3 regions of the Shewanella zhuhaiensis genome follow, and region 2 is predicted to be linked to each of the others. Evidence: predicted binding sites of a transcription regulator. Region 2 holds the regulator's gene; each other region holds the start of a gene.

Region 1 (5,152 bases), on a different contig from region 2:
CAGACATTGTCTTCATCAGTTATCCCCAACCTGGCGATTAAGGATGTGAAGCTTGCGGGGTACCTTATTCCACTGCAGGGGCAAGCTGCCAAATACACCCAGTTTGTATTAGTGCCAAACGCCAGTGTCTGTGCCCACACTCAGTTACCGCCGGCTGGCCAATCTGTTTTGGTCAATGTCCCTGCTGGTTACGAGCTAACTGAAACGTTTGAACCTGTTTGGGTTGAAGGAAATATTCAGACTGATGAAGTAGTGCACTCAGTTCAGCTGTCTGATGGAAATAGAACCATGACAACAGGTTACGTGATCAATGCTGCGAACATAAAAAGACAGGATTGAACTTCTGTTTAACCTGTACCGGACATTTAACCTGTGACCGATTTTGCATTGTGACTTGAGATTGGTGACTTGAGATTTGTGAATCGTCATCCGTGGGCCACAATGTTTGTGGAAGCAAACGTCAATCGCCCTTAAAAGTGATTAGGGGGCTATAAAGGCTGTTGCTTTGGGGTGAAAACGGCAAAAGTAGTGCTATCTTGTGGGCTGTGTCTGAGCTCGGAGACTGGTATGAATTTTAGCCTCGAACAGTTATTGGCGTTTGTGACTGTTTATGAAAAGCTGTCGTTCAGCAAAGCCGCGGTGAAACTGAACAAACATAGAACCACAATAGGTCAGGTCATCACGAATCTTGAAGATCAGTTGGCGGTAACCCTGTTTGAGCGAATAGGTCGTACGGTAGAGCCAACCGAAGATGGCCATCTGCTATATCTCTATGCAAAGCAAGTGATTGAGCAAGTTCGCTCGTTTGACAAGATGGCGCTGAGTCTGTCCTATGGCGCCTTGGGGCGGGTGATTTTTGCCTATCCGAGTTTTATTCCCAGTCATGCACTTTCCTTGATCCGCAAGCAACTTGCGCAAGACTTTCCCGCCATGCAGGTTGAATTTGTGGTCCGGGACAGGGAAGCAATCAAACAAGGCATTATCGATGGCAGTATTCATTTTGGCGTGGTGAATATTCATGACAGCACGGCTATGCACAGCATGGACTCCACCTTCCTCGGGCATGTTGAGTTTCTGCCGTATGTGCAGAGCAATGGCTGGTTGCATACTCTGGATAAAAGTCAGGTGGTCAATGCGCTGCGTACCGAGCGCCAAATCATGCTCAAGTCGCTGGTTGACGAAAGAATGGGTAATAAATTTCTGTTTTCGGCAAACCATGAACTTGTTGATCAGCAGGCGCTCATTATCAACATGGTCAGGGAGGGACTGGGTTGGGCCTGGTTGCCCAAGGCTCTTTCTGAGTCAAACGCAGCAGTTGATGGTATTTCGCCCCTCGATGTCGATATGATGTTTGAAGGTGTGAAATTACCTATTTCACTTTGGTGCCCGCAGAGTAAAAACATAAAGGATATCAAGCACTCCATTCTCAGATCCATTCGTGAGCAAATGCAAAATTACGCCCAAAATGATGGATAACCGATTCTTGTCTGCAAGGCTGCACAGGCTAGGCTCTGCCCGCTGTAAAGCGGCTCTGTATGAGTCAATTTTATTTGTCAGTCAGGCTCAATTCAGCCTGTACCTGATATCTATGTCAGCCACTGTGCGTATAGGAGCGAGAATGATGATAGCTATGCTACCCAAATGCCGGATGCTACCCAAGCCTCGGATGCTACCCAAGCCCCGGATTGCAGTTGTGCTGATGTTGGCCACTTTTTCAGGTGGCTGCGCGCAGGCCCTGTGTGATCTTCGCACCGATAAAGATCCCTATGATCCCCACGGTGACAGGCGTCAATGCGAGCGGCAAGTTGAGCAATACATTGAAACTCAGGCCGCAGAAAAGCAAAAGCGCCAGGATGCAGAGCAACAGGCGCTTTTGAATGAAGCCTTATCTGGACGGCGGACGCGCTAGGCGGCTGCTTCCGGGCTTAGGCGGTGGTATCGATATTGTGGCCTATGTTGCCAACTGGCGCTGACTTGGGAGCCGGTGCGGTGGCGGCGCTGATCAGATCGAGTGCAATTTGCCCCTCAACTTTCTGCTGATCCTTTGCCATTTGAGCAACCTTTACCCCAATGGCGCCGTGGCTCAGATTGGGTTCGATACTGCCTGAATTAATGCTGATTGCCATGAGTTACCTCTTCGTCTCGGTCAGATCCAGTTATCGGCTCCGTATCCATAAACTTTAGTCTTCGAGCCCTGATTTGCAAGGCGCGGCAATGCCAGTGGGCACGCTCATTGGCTCGTCGCCTTTGCTGCCAGTAACTTACGCCCAAGTAAAATCACCGTTGTCAGCAGAATGGAGCCCAGGATCAGGCCAATGGCCAGCGCCACGTTTTGCAGCGAGGTCGGATCCCACACCAGCATCCCCCCCAGGCCGACCATCATAATGCCCGACATGAGTTTCAGCGATTCGCCTTCTTTTTCGCTGAGTTTGCGTTTGCCAAGGGTCATGGCAAACACCAGCACAATCAGTGCCAGCGGAATGACATAAACGATGTTGTACATCACCAGATAGAAATAGCGCTCGGCCGCAGGCAGCTCGTGCATGGCCAGCACGCTGGTATAGATCATTGGGAAGCCTGCGGTGCACAGCAGCTCGTAGGCATTGGCCAGAATGGCCAATACTGTGGTGCCGAGTATCATGGCGGTCATGGAACTGGCGCTGGAGAGCTTGCCCATACGTTTAATCAGGCCCGTGCGCTTTTCGGCCGACATAGATAAGGTCACTTCGCCTTTCTCAAAGAAGAAGTCTTTAACGTTGATGGTGCCAGCCACAAGCGCCAGTATGCCCGCCGCCAGAATAATGGTTCCGCCATCGCCATCGGCGCCCAGCAGCTCAAACATGTTCAGCCAGGCTGTCATAAACAGAAAGTAGATAAAGCCTGAGAAGAACACGAAGATACCACCCACAATCAACATACGGCTGCGGCTCTTGGCATTCACCATAATTGACAGTAAGAACAGCAGTACGAAGAAGGCACAGGGGTTAAAAGCATCGACCCCGGCCAGCACCAGAGTGAGCAATGGCAGCGACAGTTGATCCGGTGTCACCACACCGACAAAGGGCAGTTTAACCGGTTGCACATTGCTGCTGGCACTGCTTGCTGTGTCGGCACCCGAGTCGCAGGTGCCCGCCTCTGAGCTAGATTCACAGGTGCCAAATAACGGCTGTGAGGTGGCGCCGACAGCCATCATGCCTTCATCATCGGCAACTACGCCGCCCAGGCTGCGATAGCAGTCTTTGAGTCTGCCAAGCAGAAACTGGCCGGTTACCTCGGCGCTGCTGTACCCCACGCTGGCCTTGCCACAAATGGCAAAGAAGGGCACTGAACGGGTGTCAGTTCCTGTTGCCTTGGCTACCTCTTGCCATTTGTCCCGTGCACCGGGGGCTGTGATCATATAAGACTCAAGCGAAATCCAGGGGTACTTCTCGGGTAAGGCGTCGATAAAGGGGTGGGCTTCGGCGCAGTGTGGACAGGTTTTGGACCAAAAGAAATACAGCTTCACCACCGGCTTGCCGCTGTCATCGACCTGATGCCAAATCGGCCCGTTATCATCATGCCCTTCGTGGGCGCTGACGGGTAAAGCGAAAACAGAAATAAAGAAAAGCAGTGGGATTAACAGTGCGCGGACCATATGGCCTCCAAACCCGCTTCCCGCGGGGAGTAAAGACAAAACTCTCTGTCTTTACTTTACTGAAAACCGTCCGGCGAACTAAATCGACCTGTCAAAACTGTAAATTGCATCAGAAAATCACCCCATTATGCGAACAAGGCATGGGGTGATTTGGCTGCATTTGTCTTGTCAGAGGGCGTTGTCGTTTGCGGTGGAACCCGCCAACATTTGGCTTGCAGGGGATTCCTGAGCGCACCACTTAAGGGTGAGTTCCCGTGTTTCTGAATCCACAGCGGTTCGGATCCGGCTCACCATGGGGCCACCAAAACCTTCCTTGCCCAGAAATTCTTTTACCCGTTCAATGCGGCGCTCGGCCAGCCACATGTTGTACTTCTGCAGCGCTTCGTCACCCTGATTACGGTTGAACTCGAACTCCAGCAGCAAATAGCCTTCGCGGGTATCGGCGCTGTTTTGGTAGGTTTCGAGCAGCTGCTTGAGGGTATTACTGCCCTCGGCGTTGAAGTACGAACTGTTTTTATCAAAACCTACGCTGCCGAGTACTGTACTGTCCTCGCAGGCTGCGTTGGCTGTGAATGCTGCAAAACAGAATATCGCGGTAATATATTTTAACATCCTTCACCTTTAAAGAACAAAATCCTGTATAACTACTGTTCTTTGGTGAGTCAATGTAAGCGATCACTTCGCTCATTTCAATTTGTCTGACAGGGGTTTAGGGTCTGACGTGCCTTTAAATTGAAACGTCAGAAATCAAACATCCCATGGCTGTTGGGATGCAGGCTTTTCAGCCGATAGAGGTGTCATTATTTTGGCTGAAAAAAATTTTTTACACCCTTCATAATAAACTCGCCAGACCAGTGTTTTTTTTGCTATAACACAACTAATTTGTGCACAACTTAACGCATGTGAGGCAAGACGGTGCAAGATTCTCTGGCGTTGGACCGACAGGTCTGTTTTTCCCTTTATCGGGCGAGCAATGCAATGATCCGGGCATACCGCCCAATTTTGGACGGTTTGGGGCTGACCTATCCGCAATATTTGGTGATGTTGGTGTTGTGGGAGGAAGAGGGCCTCAGCGTCAAGTCTCTGGGCGAACGGCTACATCTCGATTCTGGCACCCTGACACCGCTGCTTAAGCGGCTTGAGAGCAAGGGGCTGGTCAGTCGTGGCCGCAGTGAACAGGATGAGCGGGTGCGGGTATTGCACCTCACCGATGAAGGTCGCATGCTTAAATTGGGCGCCAGGGATATTCCCGACAGGATGCGCTGCATGGTCGGGGCTGGTCTGGATGAGTTGACCGAACTTAAACGCCTGTGTGATAAGGCGGCCAAACTGCTGGAGCGGGAAATATCGTGAGCAAACACGTGGATGTGCTGGTGGTTGGCGGGGGCATTAACGGCGTGGGCGTGGCCCAGTTTGCCGCTGCCGCGGGCTACAGCGTGCTGTTGGTCGAGCGGGGCCGCGTTGGCAGCGAAACCTCGGGCAACTCCAGCAAGCTCATCCACGGCGGCCTGCGTTATC
Region 2 (5,152 bases):
GCCGTCAAAAAGTTAACGAAGCACCGGCCGATTCATTGCAGGCGCTGCTGGAGCGTCAACAAAGCCGCATGAATCAGCAAATGGGCCGTGTGGTGGAAGAAGATGATATGCCTGCCTGGGCCCGTGGCCTGGAAGCGCCCGCCGCGCCAAAGATGAAAGAGGCGCCCCGTCAGGCTACTTTTACCCCGGATGCGGACAAATCCCGCGCAGGTGGCCGCCAACAAATTGAGCTTGATGCCATGAAAGAAGAGCTGGCATCACTGCGTAATTTGCTGACTCATCAGGTTTCTTCTTTGATGATGGAGCAAAAAAAGCGCACCGATCCTGTGGGTGCCATGCTGGAAACCCGGCTGTTGGAGGCGGAGTTTTCACCTGCGGTCGCATCCAAGTTGGCTGGTCTCGCTCAGCACTATACACCGGCAGAGTTGGTGAAGGCATTGCCACAAAGCTTGGCAAATATGCTTGATAATCAAGGTGATGATATTGTTCGTCGCGGCGGTGTGGTGGCCTTTGTTGGTCCAACCGGCGTGGGTAAAACCACCTCGATTGCCAAAATTGCTGCCCGTTTTGCTGCGCATCACGGTGCCGATCAGGTGGCTTTAATCACCACAGATCATTATCGCATCGGAGCCTTTGAGCAATTGGCAACTTATGGCAAAATCATGGGATGTCCTGTGAAGCAAGCTCATGATCTCAATGAGTTGCAACAAATTCTTTATCAGCTGCGCAATCGCAAGCTAGTATTGATAGATACCGCAGGTATGGGCCAGCGAGATATGCGATTAGTTGAACAACTGGACAATTTGACAGCGAACAGTGCCTTGCCGATCCGCAGTTATCTGGTATTGTCAGCTACATCGCAGCGCCGGGTGCTTCAGGACGCCGTTAAGCACTTTAAGCGCATCCCTCTGTCGGGGGCTGTGCTGACCAAACTGGATGAATCCGTGTCTCTGGCAGGAGCACTGAGTATCCTTATTCAGAGTGGCCTGCCGCTGAGTTATGTAACCGACGGACAACGTGTGCCCGAGGATATGCAGGTGGCAGATACTCTGTCGCTGGCTAAGCAGGCGCTCGATGCCCTGAATGAACCTGAGTATCAGGGTATCGATAATAATTTATGGTCGGATAACACGACCTGTGCGTTTGAGTGAAGCTATGACCCGTGATCAAGCAAGCGGTTTACGTATGATGAATCAGCCATATAACGAAAAAGTAAAAGTCATTGCCGTCACTGGCGGCAAGGGTGGGGTAGGCAAAACCAGCGTTTCCATCAATACGGCTGTGGCTCTGGCAGAAAAGGGCAAGCGTGTGTTGGTGCTGGATGCTGACTTGGGTCTGGCCAACGTCGACGTCATGCTGGGGCTTCGCGCCGAGAAAAATCTTTCCCACGTGTTATCGGGCGATGCGGAGCTCGATGACATCATTCTCCGTGGTCCCAAGGGGATTGGTATAGTGCCAGCCACTTCCGGTACCCAGGCCATGGTGGAACTAACCTCTGCACAGCACGCCGGACTTATCCGCGCTTTCAGTGAAATGCGCACCCAGTTCGATGTACTGATTGTGGATACCGCAGCCGGTATCTCCGACATGGTACTGAGCTTCTCCCGCGCCGCACAGGATGTACTGGTGGTGGTGTGTGATGAGCCGACGTCTATCACAGATGCCTATGCCCTCATTAAGATCCTCAGCCGCGAACACGGTGTGTTCCGGTTCAAAATTGTTGCAAATATGGTGCGTAGTCTCCGGGAAGGTATGGAGTTATTTGCTAAACTCAGCAAGGTAACTGACCGCTTCCTGGATGTGGCACTGGAATTGGTTGCAACAATTCCCTTCGATGAAAACTTGCGAAAATCAGTACGTAAGCAAAAATTGATCGTAGAAGCCTATCCGAAGTCTCCAGCCGCGATTGCATATCACGGTTTGGCCAACAAGGTGCTGAGCTGGCCTATACCCCAGCAGCCCGGCGGTCATCTGGAGTTCTTCGTAGAGCGTCTGGTGCATCGTCCCGAGTATCAAGAGGACAGAGCGAGTGAATAAAGCCGCGGCGTATACCTCCATGGAGGATAAAACCTCCATCGTTGAACAGTACGCACCGCTGGTAAAAAGAATCGCGCACCATATGTTGGCCAGGCTGCCGGCATCCGTACAGTTGGACGACTTGCTCCAGGCAGGCATGATTGGCCTGCTGGAGGCCTCGACCAAGTTTGATGGTGGCAAAGGCGCCAAATTTGAAACCTTCGCCGGGATCCGCATTCGCGGCGCCATGCTGGATGAAATCCGCAAGGGCGACTGGGTGCCACGGTCAGTACACCGTAACCAGCGAAGGGTAGCCCAGGTCATTGATGAGTTAGAGCAGGAGCTGGGACGGGATGCCCGCGACAGCGAAATTGCCGAAAGACTTGATATGTCGCTGGATGAATACCATCATATTCTCAATGATGTTTCTGTAGGGAAAATCATAGGGATAGAAGATTTGGGCGTATCTCAGGATGTACTGGTTCCCGATGGGGAGCAAACAGACGACATCTATGACGATCTGGCGGGTAGCCAGTTTCAACAGGCCTTGGCAGATGCCATTCGCCAGTTGCCGGAGAGAGACGCATTGGTGTTATCGCTTTATTACGATGAAGCACTGAACTTAAAAGAAATAGGTGCCATTCTTGACGTCAGCGAGTCGCGGGTATGCCAGATCCACAGTCAGGCGATGCTCAGGCTCAAAGGCAAGCTCAAGCATTGGACACACGTATAATTCATTATCGAGCAGTTAGAGTGTCAGCTCACCGGAGGAAACCTTGGACAAGAATATGAAGATTCTTATCGTTGACGACTTTTCAACGATGAGACGTATCATCAAGAACTTGTTGCGAGACTTGGGATTCAATAACACCCAGGAAGCAGATGATGGCTCAACCGCCTTGCCAATGCTTCAGAAGGGCGATTTCGACTTTGTGGTTACCGATTGGAACATGCCCGGCATGCAGGGTATTGATTTGCTCAAGGCCATCCGCGCCGATGAGAGTCTGAAGCATATCCCTGTGCTGATGGTGACCGCCGAAGCCAAGCGTGAACAGATCATTGCTGCCGCTCAGGCTGGGGTAAATGGCTATGTAGTGAAGCCCTTTACCGCTGCGACACTGAAAGAGAAGCTGGATAAGATCTTCGAACGACTTGGTTGAGCAAGGATGAGCTATGCAGGCACAAACATCAGGGCTCATTAGTCTCGAACAGGCACAGGAACTCGTGACGCTGCTCAGCGGCGGCGAGCAGGAAAAAGCCGATTTGCTGATCCGCGAATTGGCGGCCCCCATTCAAAAGGAACTCTTTGACGAAGTCGGTAAACTGACTCGTCAGCTTCACAGCGCCCTGGTGGATTTTCAGCTCGACAGCCGCCTGGCGGAATTGGCCAGCGTCGATATTCCCGATGCCAAAGAGCGCCTCAATTATGTTATCGACATGACTGAGCAAGCCGCCAACAAGACCATGGATGCCGTGGAAGAGTGTCTGCCATTGGCCGATGCCTTAATCAACCATATTAAAACTGTCACACCAACTTGGGACAAACTGATGCGGCGTGACATTGAACTGACTGAATTCAAGAGCTTGTGCCACGACGTTCAGCAATTGATGACCCGTAGTGAACAAGACTCAGAGCGGCTGCGTGAGCTGCTCAATCAAATTTTGATGGCGCAGGACTTCCAGGATCTGACCGGACAAATGATCCGGCGAGTCATCGACTTGGTTCGGGAAGTTGAAAACAGCCTGGTCTCCATGTTGACCGTCTTTGGCGAGCAACCGGTAACAGAAATGACCCAGCGTACCAGCCCAAGCGTCAACACCATTGAAGCCGAAGGGCCGATTATGAACGCCGAGCTTCGTCAGGACGTGGTAACGGGTCAGGACGAAGTCGACGATCTGCTCTCCAGCCTGGGTTTCTGATAAGGAGTCAATTTAATGGCATTCGATGTTGATGAAGAGATTCTGCAGGACTTTCTGATTGAGGCCGGTGAGATTCTGGAGCTGTTGCAAGAGCAGTTGGTTGCCCTTGAAAACAACCCGGAAGACACAGATCTGCTCAACGCCATTTTCCGTGGCTTTCACACCGTAAAAGGTGGCGCTGGCTTCCTTAGCCTGGCGCCCATGGTGGATGTGTGCCACGAGTCGGAAAATACCTTCGATTTATTAAGAACGGGTAAGCGCCATGTCAGCGCCGAGCTGATGGATATCATCCTTCAGGCGGTCGATGCCATTAATACCATGTTCGCCCAGACCCAAGCCGGTCAGGAGCAGGAACCTGCATCGCCAGAGCTGCTGGATAAACTTAAGTTGCTGGCTTCGGGTGAGCCTTTGCCATCAGAAGGTGGCGCCAGCGAGCCCGACGCTGTTGAAGTGCCTGCAGAGCCCGAGCCTGAAATCCCGGGTGTTGACCTGTTTGATGCTCCCGCAGCAGGCGGCGATGATGTGCTTTTTGACGAAGCGCCCATTGCTGGCGTCGACTTATTCGATGAGCCAGCCGCCAGTGACGGTGGCATTGATGAAATAAACGAAGCCGAATTTGAAGCCTTGCTCGATGCCTTGCATGGCAGCGGTAAAGGCCCAAGCGTGGCAGACACAGCGCCCAAAGCGGCAAGCTCTGCACCTGCGGCTCCTGCTGCGGAGCCGGGCGGCGACGAAATTACCGACGATGAATTTGAAGCCCTGCTTGATGAGCTTCACGGCGCCGGAAAGTTCAAAGCCACCGAAGACAAAGCGCCTGCCAAGGTCGAGCCGAGTCCTGCTGATAACGTTGATACTGACGAAATCACCGATGACGAGTTCGAAAAGCTGCTTGATGAGCTGCACGGTAAAGGTGCTGGTCCCGGTGCGGAAACAGCTGCTGCGGCTGCGCCAGCAGCGCCGAAAGCCGCTGAAAAACCCGCTGCACCTAAAGCGCCGGCAGCGGCTGCCAAACCTGCCGCTGCGCCCAAAGCCGCGCCAGCGGCTGCGCCAAAACCTGTAGCAGCAGCGGAAAAACCTGCCGCACCGGCACCCGCCAAAGCGCCTGCACCTGCGGGTAACAGCGTGCCTCAGGGCGAAACCACGGTTCGGGTGGATACGGCGCGGCTCGATCAGATCATGAACATGGTCGGTGAGCTGGTACTGGTACGTAACCGCT
Region 3 (5,152 bases), 240 kb from region 2:
ATCTGGGCGCCGCCGCCAAGGCCGGTATTAAAGGCATTTATGGTGGCAGAGATATCCATCCCGCCCCACAGCCCCGCTGCCAGGGCGCTGATGGTCAGCGCAATAACCACGTTTACCCGCGCAAGGCTCAGGCCCAGCATCAGGCAAACCGCAATAACCACGGAGTTCATCATGAAAAAGTCTTCATCGAGTCAAAAGGGCTATTTTTGACAGTCTTTCCCACGCTTGTCCAGCAGCTTGCCTGAAATGACGCTGAAATTTGGCAATTGTGATCCTGCGCGGTTCCACAGATGCAAAGACCGTGATCTGCATAAGGGCATTACGGCGATAAAATACGCTTCCGGCCCCTTCTGTATGGCAATTGTGTGATATTAATCCGATTTGGGTTGTAAGCGTACGGGCACCTCTTATAATGCTGAATATCCAACAGGAAAGTTCGTATTATCCATAGCTCAATCCATAGATGGAGGTTACCAATGAGCGTATTAGTAGGTCGCAAGGCCCCCGATTTTACTGCTGCTGCCGTTCTGGGTTCAGGCGAAATCGTTGACAACTTCAACCTGACTGCTGCCATCAAGGGCAAGCCAGCCGTGGTTTTCTTCTACCCACTCGACTTTACCTTCGTTTGTCCTTCTGAGCTGATCGCCTTCGATCACCGCATGGAAGAGTTCACCAAGCGTGGTGTTGAAGTAATCGGTGTGTCTATCGACTCTCAGTTCAGCCACAATGCATGGCGTAACACCCCGGTTGAAAAGGGTGGTATCGGCCCTGTTAAGTACACTCTGGTTGCTGACGTTAAGCACGAAATCTGCCAGGCGTACGACGTTGAGCACCCAGAAGCCGGTGTGGCTTTCCGTGGTTCTTTCCTGATCGACAAAGAAGGTATGGTTCGTCACCAGGTAGTGAACGATCTGCCACTGGGCCGTAACGTTGATGAAATGCTGCGTATGATTGACGCGCTGCAGTTCCACGAAGAGCACGGTGAAGTGTGCCCAGCCGGTTGGGAAAAAGGTAAGAAAGGCATGAGCGCCAACCCAGACGGCGTTGCTGCTTACCTGAGCGAAAATGCTGACGACCTGTAATGGTCCGGCCTGAGCGCCGATAAATAGAAAAGCCGCCCAAGGGCGGCTTTTTTGTATCTTGCTGGTGGCAATTGATGAACTGAACCCGGGGACGGCGATGGTTATTCAGCTTCCCCGGTTTCTCCATCGGCCTCTGCTTGTGCACTCTCTTCTTCATCTAGGGGAGCGGCCAAAGGCCAGCCGCCAAGGGCTTTCCAGCGGTTAACGATATGACAAAAGAGCTCTGCGGTGCGCTCGGTATCATAGAGGGCGCTGTGCGCTTCTTTATTGTCAAAAGGAATGCCAGCGATTTTACAGGCCTGGGCGAGCACTGTGTGACCAAGGGCCAAGCCCGACAGACAGGCGGTATCGAAGGTGGCAAAGGGATGGAAGGGCGTCCGCTTCACGCCACTGCGTTCAATTGCCTTGGTGACAAAACCATGGTCGAAGGCGGCGTTGTGGGCCACCACCACGGCGCGGTGGCAATCGCTGGCCTTCATGCCTTTGCGTACGGCCTTGAAGATCTCCAAAAAGGCCTCTTTTTCACTGACAGCACCGCGAAGCGGGTTATTGGGGTCAATACCATTAAAGGCCAGGGCGGCCGGTTCCAGATTGGCCCCCTCAAATGGCTCGATATGGAAATGCAGTGTCTTGTCCAGACCCAATACACCGTCATCATCCATTTTCAGCAGGGTGACGGCAATTTCCAGCAAGGCATCGGTTTGGGCATTAAAGCCCGCGGTCTCAACATCGATAACCACAGGATAGTAGCCACGGAACCTGTATTTGAGCTTGTTGGGGTTGAAGGCGTCGGACATCAGAACTCTCTGGCAATTTCAAAGGGCGCTATTATGCTAAAAGCAAAACGGGCTGTCATGTTTGATTGTACAAAATCCAGGCTAAAGAAACCCTTGTTTTGGTCGATACCCTCAAGGTAGGCACACTCAGGTGAGATTTCTTATGTGGTGTAATTGGTGGCGTAAATGCCTTGTGGTACCCGTGTTGCTGTTGCCTTTAGGGGCGGCGGCGGACATGCGTCATTATGTGGCATCCATAGACGACTCGCATTGGCGACTGGCAGAAAACTCACGCATTCGCTGCTCGCTCGAGCACGATATCCCGGCTTACGGCAAGGCGGTATTCTCCAGTGCTGCCGGAAAAGAGCAGAACTTGCTGTTTACTCTGGATATGTGGACCAAGCCGGATGCGGCCACCCAGGCAACGCTGGTCAGCAAGGCGCCGGCGTGGCGCCCGGGAGAGCAGCAAAAAAACATCACCCGCCTTAGCTACATGAAAGACTTCAACGGTGAAGTGCCGAAAAAAGCCGCCTGGTCGATGCTGACCGAATTGGAGCGCGGCCGAGAGCCTACCTTTTACTACGCCGATTGGTACAACAGCGACAACAAGGTTGCCGTGGGCCTGTCTGCTGCCAATTTCCGCCGTAAATACAGCGAGTTTCGTCAGTGTCTGTCGGGGCTCTTACCCTACAATTTCGACGATATCGCCTTTACAGTGCTCAATTACGAGGCTGGTGGTACTGAGCTGACCCGTTTTTCCAAGGCCCAGCTTGCCCGGGTGCAGGAGTATTTGAGTCAGGACCCGGAAGTTGAGCTGATTGTGATTAATGCCTACACCGACAGTTATGGTGGTCGCAGCATCAACCAGAAGGTGTCGGATAAGCGCGCCGCCTCGGTGAAGGAGTTTTTTGTCAGCAAGGGGATCCCGGCCAATCGCATTCAAACCGAAGGCCATGGCGAGACCCGCCATGTAGCATCAAACCAGGGGGCGGATGAGCGCGCCCGCAACCGCCGGGTCGTGGTGCAAATTACCAAGGCAATTTAACACCTATTGAACGAGAAAGGCCGCACAGCGCGGCCTTTTTTGTTGTGCGGATGCAGCAAAGCAATGCATAAAAAAAAGCCCGCTTGAAACCAAGCGGGCCGCAAAAGAATAAGCATTGCAATCAACAAATTGAAGGAAGGAAGTCAAGCATAAGAACCAGGGATGATATCGATGTGTCAGACACAGCGATAAAATGTTCTTTGTTTTCACAATCTGCCAGGCAGACACTTCCGGAAAACGAGGCCATTTTAGTCAGGTCGGATGAGAACAACAAACGAGAAAAATTGGAATTTGAGATTAGAAAAACTAATCACACTTTTAGTGATCTCTGTCACCAAACTGCCATAATACGCTTAAAAGCGGTTATTTAAGCAGGCGGCGAGCATAAAAAAGCGTATTGCATCGCTTGAACATGTTACGAGAGCATTAACAAGTGCCATTGTACAAAGTTTCGCCCCATCAAAGCTTTGCCGTTGCCTGTGGTGTATTTGGGGGTATAGTTGGCAGCGGCAATGCAACGCAATCCAAAGGATGTATAAAAATGACAAGCAGAATCAGCACCCTCAGCCTGCTGACCCTGGGCCTTGCCCTGGGACTCGGCGGCTGCCATTCAAAAGACACGGCCGTCGCGTCCGATAGCCGCGCCATGGCCTATCCTGCATCACAAGCCAGTGCCGTGGTTGAAGAAATCCATGGTGTCAAAGTAGCTGACCCTTATCGCTGGCTTGAAGAAAACAGCCCGGCCACCGAAGACTGGGTAAAACGCCAGCAGGCGTTCGGCGATGACTACTTGGCGCAGATCCCCAACAAGCAGGTGGTGGTTGACCGCATTACTGAGCTGTGGAACTTCGAAAAAGTGGGTGCGCCGTTCGAGCATGGTGAAAATTTCTTCATCTTTCGTAACGACGGACTGCAATCGCAAAACGTACTTTATGTGAGTGAAAAGGGCGGCGCCGAGCGTGTGCTGCTGGACCCCAATAAACTGTCTGCCGATGGCACTGTGGCCTTGTCCGGCGTGTCAGTGAGCGGCGATGGTAAAACGCTTGCCTACGGTGTATCCAAGTCAGGTTCCGACTGGCAGGAGTGGGCCTTTATCGATGTGGCCAGCGGCCGCAAGCTGGGCGATAGCCTTAAGTGGATCAAATTCTCCCGCGCCGAGTGGAACCACGACAACAGCGGCGTATATTACTCCCGTTACGATGCGCCAGCCGGCGGCGATATCCTCTCTGACGTAAACTACAACCAGAAGGTGTATTTCCACCGTCTGGGTGACGATCAGGCAAAAGATACCCTGGTGTACGAGCGCCCGGATAACCCGGATTGGGGCTTCTCGGCTTCAGTGTCTGACGATGGTAACTTTTTGCTGATCAGCATTTCTGTGGGCACCGACAGCCGCAACCGCTTCTTTTACAAGCCGCTTAAAGATCGCAGCCTGAAAGTGGTTGAGCTGATGAGCGAGCTTGAAGCCGAGTATCAGTTCCTTGGCAACGAAGGCCCTGTGTTCTACTTCAAGACTGACCTTGATGCCCCTAAAGGCCGTATCATTGCCGTGGATACCCGCAAGCCCGGCAAAGACAACTGGCGCACCATAGTGCCGGAAAGTCAGGACCCTATTGCTGCCGTCAGCATCATCAGTGAGCATCTGGTGGTGAGCTATCTGCATGATGTACTGGGTCAGCTGTCTATCTACAATCTGGATGGCGTTAAGCGTGAAGATGTGGCGCTGCCAGGCAAGGGTAAAATTGCCGGACCTTATGGCAAGGCCAGCAAGCCTTACTTCTATTATGTGTTTAACAGCTACGTACAGCCGCAAACCATCTACAAGTATGACTTGAACAAGGGCACCAACGAGCTGTTCAGCGCGCCCAAGGTGTCGTTCAACCCAGATGACTATGTGTCTGAGCAAGTGTTTTACACCAGCAAAGATGGTACTCGCATTCCTATGCTGGTGAGCTACAAGAAGGGGCTGAAAAAAGACGGCAACAACCCAACACTCCTGTATGCCTACGGCGGATTCTCCATCTCCATGACCCCACGCTTCAGCCCCGCGACCATTGCCTGGCTGGATATGGGCGGCATCTATGCCGTACCTGCGCTTCGTGGTGGCAGCGAATATGGGGAAGAGTGGCACAAGGCCGGTATGTTCGGTAAAAAGCAGAACGTGTTTGACGACTACTTTGCCGCCGCCGAATACCTTATCAGCGAAAACTACACCAACAGCGGCAAGCTTGGCGCTTATGGTCGCAGTA

What was found. Region 2 encodes FliA, which starts transcription of late flagellar genes. Its sites were predicted from a motif close to CTAAAGNTNNNNNNNNNNNNGCCGATA; they were not measured.
Region 1: MJ923_RS01640 (cytoplasmic protein) is a predicted target of FliA. The motif match lies at 2,158-2,184, and genes of this name have one in related genera.
Region 3: MJ923_RS07075 (flagellar protein MotY) is a predicted target of FliA. The motif match lies at 1,961-1,987, and genes of this name have one in related genera.

What each region holds. Positions count from the first base shown of each region.
Region 1 covers NZ_JAKUDL010000001.1:394,136-399,287, forward strand. Annotated here, with positions in the region: gene MJ923_RS01625 (DUF3299 domain-containing protein) at 1-339, shown strand, start outside; gene MJ923_RS01630 (LysR family transcriptional regulator) at 568-1,476, shown strand; gene MJ923_RS01635 (hypothetical protein) at 1,619-1,909, shown strand; gene MJ923_RS01640 (cytoplasmic protein) at 1,926-2,126, opposite strand; gene MJ923_RS01645 (TlpA family protein disulfide reductase) at 2,231-3,634, opposite strand; gene MJ923_RS01650 (OmpA family protein) at 3,803-4,246, opposite strand; gene ohrR (transcriptional regulator OhrR) at 4,550-4,987, shown strand; gene MJ923_RS01660 (glycerol-3-phosphate dehydrogenase/oxidase) at 4,984-5,152, shown strand, end outside.
Region 2 covers NZ_JAKUDL010000002.1:96,428-101,579, forward strand. Annotated here, with positions in the region: gene flhF (flagellar biosynthesis GTPase FlhF) at 1-1,151, shown strand, start outside; gene MJ923_RS06005 (MinD/ParA family protein) at 1,156-2,037, shown strand; gene MJ923_RS06010 (RNA polymerase sigma factor FliA) at 2,030-2,749, shown strand; gene cheY (chemotaxis response regulator CheY) at 2,793-3,176, shown strand; gene MJ923_RS06020 (protein phosphatase CheZ) at 3,190-3,936, shown strand; gene MJ923_RS06025 (chemotaxis protein CheA) at 3,952-5,152, shown strand, end outside.
Region 3 covers NZ_JAKUDL010000002.1:334,809-339,960, forward strand. Annotated here, with positions in the region: gene MJ923_RS07060 (Na+/H+ antiporter family protein) at 1-170, opposite strand, end outside; gene MJ923_RS07065 (peroxiredoxin) at 477-1,082, shown strand; gene rnt (ribonuclease T) at 1,184-1,879, opposite strand; gene MJ923_RS07075 (flagellar protein MotY) at 2,094-2,903, shown strand; gene MJ923_RS07080 (prolyl oligopeptidase family serine peptidase) at 3,550-5,152, shown strand, end outside.